4 regions of the Priestia sp. GS2 genome follow, and region 4 is predicted to be linked to each of the others. Evidence: riboswitches for the same ligand, from Rfam matches in the RefSeq annotation. Region 4 holds a riboswitch; each other region holds the start of a gene.
The links. A riboswitch is a leader RNA that binds a small molecule or an ion and turns the genes downstream of it on or off. The one in region 4 is predicted to bind S-adenosylmethionine.
Positions count from the first base shown of each region.

Region 1 (2,205 bases), 1.8 Mb from region 4:
TGTCTACTAAATGCTGAACAGCCTTTAACACTACTGAATTATCTTCTTTGTTTTCTGGTATCACATAAGCTTCAGGATAGAAATGTTCTTCATTATTTGGATGTTCCCCTTTGGCCCCCCGAACAAAAACTTCAATCTGGTCACTAAGCATGCCCTGTTTATTTTGAAGAGCAAACTTCAATGCGCCTGAAACAGCATCGACTTGCCACTTCACACCATCCCAATCGTTTGTTGGCGCTTCAAGTGTATATCCATAGCCCCCATGCAGCATTGCATAAGCGGGTGTGTAAATCGGCGGATACACGTCCCATCCGGAGGCTGAATCTCTTAATGGAATATGCGTCCCCTCCATCGTTTGATAGAGTTCAGATTCGTAGTTTTCTCTTTCACTTACTAGTTCTGATTCCATCGCTTCCGCTTGTTTGTTCATCCATTTATATAACAGATCATATTCATAATTCGGGTTATGAGGAGGTGTTCCTGGAAGAATGAGGCCAGGATGTTTAGCAGCTCCCCTCTGTTTCACGTATCCATGAAGATCTAAGAGAAGTAACGGGTTATAATCTACAATTTGTTTAACCACCGCTTTTGTCTCTAGCTGCGATTGTGTTACAAAATCTCGATTTAAATCAACTCCCTCAGCGTTAAACCTTGTTGCATCTATTCTTCCATCTGGATTAGCATTGACATTTATAATTAACGTAAAATTTTTTAAAATCTCCTTCGTTTCCTTGTCGTTTTCATAACCAAAACGTTCAATCAGATCGATAACCGCATCCGTGCCTACGAACTCTGTACCGTGTATAGATGCATGAATTAATATGGGTGCTTTTACATCAGGATTATCTTTCAAATATTGCTGAGCTTTTACAGGGTTATCAGTCATTAGTTTACGGAGCGTTTTATATTTCTCAGCGGAACTCTTAGACTCTGAATCTTCTATCGTAACGGTATATAAGTCTTTGCCAGTAGATGACTTACCTGTAATACTTAAATTAACTCTGCTGCTTGTCTTTGCATAGTTAGTCAGTTTTTGTTTAAGTGCGTCATACGTTATGTAGTCGTATTTTTCTGTGTTGAACAGGCTATGTTTTCTTTCGCCTGACTTATTACTTTCTGCAAGTACATCAGCCGCTGGAAGTGCTCCAGTAAATAAAGAGAGGCTTAGTAATGTTGATATAATCGGTCGTTTCATTTTCATTCTCCTTCAGTATTTTGTTTTTATACAATGGCTTTGTCTTTAGAAATCCTCCTTTCTCCATACAAAAAAGCCCCTTTCCTAAGAAAGAGGCTTTGTATCATAAAGACAATATTCCTCTTCCTTATCTCCCAGCTCTAAAAGCTGCAAGAATTAGCACCGTGTCGAATCAATGTCGACCGGTTGCCGGGTTTCATCGGGCTTGTCCCTCCACCTGCTCTTGATAAAGAAGTAAATCTATGAAATTAATGTAAATTATATCCTAATCACACTTAGAGTCAATACACAAAAAGGAAAATGATACTTTTTGATTATATGTACTAAATACAGTAGTTCTTATTTCGTGGAAATCACAATGGTAGAAGATTAAAGCGTAAGCTACAACTGACCTATTTTTCATAAACATTCCAGCTTGTATTTATATTCATAATCTAGATAATAACATTTATAGATAAATAAAGTTATTTAATTTATATAAGGTCTCCTATAGGAACCAAGCACTTAGACAAGCCTTTGAAATAGAAGGGATTGTTTAAGTGTTAAATTTATTGTTTATACATCTTTCTATACATCGTTGATTTATCCACTAGTCTCCTACTATAGATATTTTCTGAATTTCATGATTGCTCAATACCCTTATTAATTTGCTCAATGCTGGATGATAATCTCCAGGGATAAATATTTTTATGTTCTCTAAATCCTTTATAAATTTATCAATTTCGCCTCGATTAAATTCTACATTAGTCAAATAGTAATCTCTAATTTTTCTCAAATACAAATAACTTCCCCAGTTATTATTTGTGTGAAATAGAGCACCATGTAATGACTCTTCAATCTCTTTAAAATCAAGATACCGATCTTCTTTACCGTACATCTCCATATCAAGTCCCATATGCTTCCCTCGCTCTCTAATTAATTTATCTAACTAAAGTAATTATATCCCTTTATAGATAAGTATCCTCTAATTAAATTTAATTTTAATAATGATATAAAAAAATTAGTTGATA
Region 1 is NZ_JAZGJX010000001.1:1,684,419-1,686,623, reverse strand. It holds gene V2145_RS08860 (M14 family zinc carboxypeptidase) at 1-1,195, opposite strand, end outside; SAM riboswitch class I at 1,320-1,428, opposite strand; gene V2145_RS08855 (hypothetical protein) at 1,785-2,090, opposite strand.
Region 1: it holds a riboswitch for S-adenosylmethionine, as region 4 does, so the genes downstream of both, V2145_RS08860 (M14 family zinc carboxypeptidase) here and V2145_RS17900 (methionine ABC transporter ATP-binding protein) in region 4, are expected to answer to the same signal.

Region 2 (2,205 bases), 910 kb from region 4:
TCTTATATTGCCAGAACTTTTTGATACATCTTATGATTTACAGAACCTCGACGCTATCGCGGACTCTGAAGGAAAGCAAGCGACTAGCTTTTTCTCCGCTTTCGCAAAAACGCACAGCATAAATATCATTGCTGGATCAGTTGCTAAAAAAACAAAAGATGGTGTTACGAATACAATGTATGTCTTTAATCGTGAAGGTGAGGAGGTCGCTCAATATAACAAACTACATTTATTCAAATTGATGAATGAGCACTTATTTTTACAACCAGGTGAAGATAAAAACATCTTTACCCTCGAAAACTCACTATGCGCAGGTGTTATTTGCTACGATATTCGCTTTCCAGAATGGATTCGCGTTCATACAAGCGCAGGTGCAGAACTCCTTTTTGTCGTTGCCCAATGGCCAAAACCAAGACTTGCTCATTGGAAAGCGCTTCTAGTGAGCAGAGCCATTGAAAACCAATGCTACGTGGTTGCTTGCAACCGCTCTGGAGATGACCCCGCTAACACGTTTGCTGGTCACTCGTTAATCATTGACCCTTGGGGAGAAATTATTGCAGAAGCAGGCGAGAGCGAAGAAATACTAACAGCAGCTATTGACTTATCAACCGTAAAAACAATCCGAGAACAAATTCCGGTCTTTACAGATCGTCGTACAGAATTTTATTAAATCTCGCTGTTGACATCCAAAAATTCACATGATAAGATGTTCTCCAGAAGTTACTAATAAGTCAAATAAATCAAAATTAAATAATATCTTTACTCTTATCAAGAGTTGGCTGAGGGATTTGGCCCTATGACGCCCAGCAACCGACCGTAATACCATTGTAAAATGGAGCGCAGCTTTTTTAGCGCTATAAAACAATTCGTTGTTTTATGAAGGCACGGTGCTAATTCCAACAGAAAGAGAAATTTTTCTGGCAGATAAGAGGTTTGAATGATCATCAAGCCTCTTTCACTCACCGAAAGAGGCTTTTATATGTTTTAAAAGCCTCCGGTTATACTTTTATTTTTTATGGAGGTAGATAAAAATGACAATAACAACTTATACATATGAGCCACTAAATGAAATGACAGCAATTAAACTTGTAAAACAACTGAAGTTATTTTCCGAAAGCGAAGCTCTTACGGCTCGTGAAATTGGTGACGGCAATTTAAATCTCGTTTTTTATATTGTAAACGACCAAACCAATAAGTCTGTCATTGTAAAACAAGCTCTTCCTTATGCGAAAGTTGTAGGAGAAAGCTGGCCTTTATCACTCAAGCGCGCAACGATTGAAAGCAATGCGCTCAAACAGTTTGGGAGCTTAACACCCGAACTCGTTCCAGAGGTTTACTACCATGATGAAACGTTAGCTGTCACGGTTATGGAAGACCTGTCTCACCTTACAATTTCTCGTACAGGATTAATCCAAGGAGAAGCCTATCCACTTCTTTCAGAACATGTCGGTAAGTTTTTGGCTCATATCGCGTTTAAGACGTCTGATTTTGCAATTAAGCCTCAGGAGAAAAAAGAGCTGGTTGCTCAATATATCAATCCCGATTTATGCAATATTACCGAAGACTTAGTGTTTACAGATCCGTTTTTTGATTATGATACAAATGAATTTGAAGAAACGCTTAGAAGCGAGGTAGAAGACTTATGGGCAGATGAAGAAACCAAGCTTGAAGTCGCTAAGCTTAAACAAAAGTTTTTAACAAGTAGCCAAACGCTTGTGCACGGCGATTTGCACACAGGTAGCATTTTTGCCAGTGAATACGAAACAAAAGTAATTGACCCTGAGTTTGCATTCTATGGCCCATTTGGCTTTGACTTAGGACAATTTGTGGCCAACTTGCTGCTTAATGCTTTGTCTCGTCCTTCACAAAATCGCAGTCTACTTTTTGATCATATCGCTAAAACGTGGGATGTTTTCCAAACAACATGGCAAAGACTTTGGGCTGAATCTGAGGTGGAACCATTCACTAAAAATCCAAACTATTCCGACTATATTTTACAACAAACCTGGACGGATGCGGTTGGCTACGCAGGATGCGAGTTAATTCGACGTACAATTGGATTAGCACACGTAGCGGATATCGATTCATTGCCTGACGACAATCGCTTAAATGTTCAAAAAGCAGCTATCCGCTTAGGACGCTATTTATTGACTCATCAAACAGAAATTAGTGCACATGATTTTGAGAATTTGATTGAAGAATGAA
Region 2 is NZ_JAZGJX010000001.1:2,581,889-2,584,093, forward strand. It holds gene V2145_RS13290 (carbon-nitrogen family hydrolase) at 1-670, shown strand, start outside; SAM riboswitch class I at 763-931, shown strand; gene mtnK (S-methyl-5-thioribose kinase) at 1,032-2,204, shown strand.
Region 2: it holds a riboswitch for S-adenosylmethionine, as region 4 does, so the genes downstream of both, mtnK (S-methyl-5-thioribose kinase) here and V2145_RS17900 (methionine ABC transporter ATP-binding protein) in region 4, are expected to answer to the same signal.

Region 3 (2,205 bases), 870 kb from region 4:
TAAAACAAAAAATGGAGAGCTCTTGAAGTGGAAAATGGGCTTTCTAAAAGATCCTAACCCATCCTCTCTTCCTTTGCCCTTTTTTATCGAGTGGGAGCAAAGCGATCAAGAGCGCATAAAATCCCTGCAATCTGCATTTGCTCATCCATTAGGCTACCTTCATATGGATGCTATATACTGCGCTGTACACGATGTCAAGGCCACTGCTAGGAAGTGGGCTCACTTATTGGATGCTAACATGGGGGAGAGTTACAACGACCCATCGCTTCAAGCTACCTGCCTAAAGCTATATACAAATGATGTAACATTCATTTTTTCCCAAGCAAACCAAGGCATTGTAAACGATACGTTATATAAAGTCGGCGAGCGACCTTTTATTGTAAAATGCACAAATAGCAACGTGGAAACTAACTGTAAGGTTCAAGGCGGGACGTTTTGGTTCAGAAAATAACGAAAGAGCTTATATCGCGTTTCTCGCTCGATATAAGCTCTTTTTTCTTTGGCGACTTATTCCTTCAGCACATAAGAAAAAGCGTAGAAACGAGCTCCTACACTTTTATTCATCGTCCTCTAAGAAGTCCAGTACGCGATCAATAAATTGTTCGCTACCTTCATCATTTCCATGTTCAATCAACAGCTCCATGCTAAACCTCCTTTTTAAATTGTTCGAATATTCTTGTTTTATACCTTACCACAATTTCAAACAAGTTGTAACGGTTATTTTGTGTAAAAATTTCGACAAATACCCTCCCTTTTCAACGAAAAACGAAAAGAAAGAAGATAAGCATCTTACCATGATTGTAGACATGACTGCAATTGATATGAATACAGCTTTAAGCGTATGTACCTTTTAGCCATCCAACTCGCTTCAATTTTGCTATGCAAGCTTCTTTTAAGTCTTCTTCTGTGTAGCTCTCCACTACTTTGCAATCAATTCCAATAGCGTACGTATCTTTCTCGCTCTTCACGACAATTTCGTAAAACGTCTCAAGCTTTCTACAGGTAAAATCATTAATTTCCCTCAATTGCTTTAAAACATCGTTTAGTACTTCTTCATGATTCTTTATAATTGTTTGTGTCATCCGTATCTCTCCTTCTACTAAAATTAAAAAAGCTCATTTTGCTTTAGATGCAAAATGAGCTTTCACCCGTCTTATCACCCAAAGCTAATGCTTTGCTGGTAGGAGCACCTTACATTGGTAGGTTGCTGTGGAGTCGTAGAGCCAGATCTCTCGTCCACTCGTGATAACTTTTTAAATTAGATTTCATTATACCAAATATCTCCTGTTTAGCAAGGATATTTTTTAAATTTTTCTTTTTTTCAGTTTTGTCACTCTTTTTAATCTATGCGTAGTAAAGCAAGAATATTTTCTTTTCTTTACGTAAAAACTAATAAAAAACGTGATGTAAGTCATTAATTAAGCTCTCAGCCTTTTTTTCTGATTATTCTTTCATTTGACCAAACTCTACCTTTGCTTATAAAATGAAGATTTGTAGAAAGGAGCACGAAAAACTATATGTATACGTATCAAATTGGCAATCAAACAATTGACTACAAAATTAAAGTCGTTCCAAATAAAACCGATATTACGGTCCAAATTTGTGACAATGAAGGGGTAACCGTAATTATCCCACGAGGCCTAAACGAGCACAACGTTCGCTCTGTTATTTCTCGTAAAGCGACTTGGATTTTAAAACAACTCAACGGTGGTAACCAACCAACTGAAACAAAAAAACCGGCTGCAAAAAAAGCTGAAAAAGCAAAAGCTGAGAACAAACCTACAGCTGCACCTAAAGCAAAAACGGCATCTTTTGAAAACGATGACAAATTTTCATATTTAGGCCGTCAATATCGCTTAAACATTGTTCGTGATGATGTTGAGCAACCTGAGATGACGTTCCGCGCTAAATTTATCGCAACAGTGCCATCATCTTGGTCTGAACAAGAAACAAACGAAGGAATTCAAAGCCTTTTAACAGAATGGTACCAAGGACGAGCAGGTGAAAAATTCAACGAAGCATTAAAAGCAGTGAAAAAGCAAGCAGCAGATGCACCTGACTCTGTAGCGTGGAAGGAACTGCAAGATACATATGCAACGATGGAAAACGGTGAGCTAGTATTAAACTGGCGTCTACTTCTAGCACCATTAACAACAATTGAATATGTGATTGCTTCACAATTTACAGATGCAGACTCATTATTTG
Region 3 is NZ_JAZGJX010000001.1:2,622,623-2,624,827, forward strand. It holds gene V2145_RS13470 (VOC family protein) at 1-451, shown strand, start outside; gene V2145_RS13475 (hypothetical protein) at 834-1,082, opposite strand; SAM riboswitch class I at 1,151-1,252, opposite strand; gene V2145_RS13480 (M48 family metallopeptidase) at 1,518-2,205, shown strand, end outside.
Region 3: it holds a riboswitch for S-adenosylmethionine, as region 4 does, so the genes downstream of both, V2145_RS13475 (hypothetical protein) here and V2145_RS17900 (methionine ABC transporter ATP-binding protein) in region 4, are expected to answer to the same signal.

Region 4 (2,205 bases):
AATAGAAGTAGGCCTAATATAATTCCTAATATAAAGGTAGCAACGACTGAGATACTTGTCATATACAGTGTTTCAATCGTTGCTGCGCTGAACTTATCATACGTTACGTTTGGAAATAATTCAGTTAGCATCCGTCATCACCTCAATTTCTACCTGTTGTTCACGGATGTACTCGATTACTTTATTAACCTCTACCTTTTCACCGTCTAAATGGATAAACAAAGTTCCGTAAGAGCCTGTTTGTGTATAAGAGACCTTCCCTTGTAAAATGTTAATCGTGACATCGAACGCTTTTAAAATACTCGTAATGAGCGGTTGCTCTGCTTTTCCACCTACAAATGTAAGCTGAACAATTTGACCACTCGGATAAAGTTCTTTCACCTGTTCAACTGTCTCAAACGTTTCTTCTGGCTCTGAGATTTGCTGTACAAATCGTTTTGTAATATTTTGCTGTGGTTTACGGAACACTTCAAGTACTTCTCCCTGTTCAACTACTTTCCCATTTTCCATCACGGCTACACGATGACAAATTTTACGGATAACGTGCATTTCATGAGTAATTAAAACAATCGTTAAACCTAACTTTTCATTAATATCAACTAACAAATCTAAAATTGAATCTGTTGTTTGTGGATCAAGTGCTGATGTTGCTTCGTCGCATAATAGAACTTTTGGGTTGTTGGCTAGCGCTCTTGCAATCCCTACACGCTGCTTTTGTCCACCGCTTAGCTGAGATGGATAGGCGTTTTCTCTCCCTTCCAATCCGACTAATTTAATAAGCTCGTTTACACGTTCTGCTCGTTTACCTTTAGAAACACCTGCAATTTCAAGCGGGAACGCAATATTTTCCTGAACGGTACGAGACCAAAGCAAATTAAAATGTTGGAAAATCATACTAATTTCCTGTCTAGCTTGTCTAAGCTTAGCACCCTTAACCTTTCCAATTTGGTTCCCTGCCACTTCGACAGTTCCAGAAGTAGGTGTTTCTAAACCATTTAATAAGCGAATAAGGGAGCTTTTCCCTGCCCCACTGTATCCAATGATACCGAAGATTTCACCTTTTGCTACTGACAAATTAACTTGATCAACAGCCGTAACTTTTCCACTTTTAGCATCATATATTTTTGTTACATCTTGTAACGTAATCATCTTCTTCACCTTCTTTGTTGACTTGCTCTGTCTGCTTAGTGTGTCCTTGCTTTTTGAAAATAAAAAAACCTTTCTACACATGAGCAGAAAGGTTTATGATTAAATCCTTTCTCTCATCTTTCAAAGCTTATGCTTTGCAGGAATTGGCACCATTTCAGTTAGTCTGACGGTTGCCGGGTTTCACAGGGCACAGTCCCTCCACCTCTCTTGATAAGAGTTAACGACAAATTATTAAAATTATTTTGTTTTCATTAAATATTCATTCATTTATGTTTGTGATTCTAGCATGTGTCAGAAAGGGTGTCAACAAAAATATGCATAGGATAATAATCCCATGCACACTTGTAAACAAATACTTATTTAGCTAAGACGTTCTATTACGTGTTCAACGGAGTGAAAAGCATAAAGCTTCTGTTTCATTTCGCCATTTTCAAATTCAATTAAGCATGGAACACTTTCAATTTCAAGCAAAGAAGCTTTAGCAGGCATATAATTTAAATTACTCATTCCAATTGTTAACTCTGGAATAACCGCCTCCGCTACTGTTAACATTTTTTTAGCTAATTGGCACGTTCCACAAAGGGGGGTATGAAAAAAAATGACGGTACGCTCGTCTTTATTTAGCTTTTCGTCTAGCTGCTCTTCTGTCCATTCTTCCATGTTATTCATCCTTCTATATTAAAAATTCTGCGTTAACATCTATATTAGCACTTAAGAGCACCGTAGCAATGTGATTTCTTGGTGCCGCCGCTACCTCGCGATACATTTTATCGATATAAAGGTGCTCCGCTTCTGGGAGTTCTTTTTTAAACTGTTTTCGTAATTTATTGCCAGAATCATCTGAATCGACTAAGATGTACACATCTTTATCATATGTGGAATCGATAATCTCATCTAGCTTTGACAAGCTAATGGTTCCATTTGTACAAATAATCTCAATAGGTTCATTAATAATGCTCTCGATTCTCTTTTTGTCAGACTTACCTTCTACAATAATTACTTTTTCAATTTCTATTAAACGCATCGTCATCACCTATAATTATCAGTTGTATAGTA
Region 4 is NZ_JAZGJX010000001.1:3,490,743-3,492,947, forward strand. It holds gene V2145_RS17895 (methionine ABC transporter permease) at 1-131, opposite strand, end outside; gene V2145_RS17900 (methionine ABC transporter ATP-binding protein) at 121-1,149, opposite strand; SAM riboswitch class I at 1,260-1,366, opposite strand; gene V2145_RS17905 (thioredoxin family protein) at 1,510-1,809, opposite strand; gene V2145_RS17910 (toprim domain-containing protein) at 1,823-2,173, opposite strand.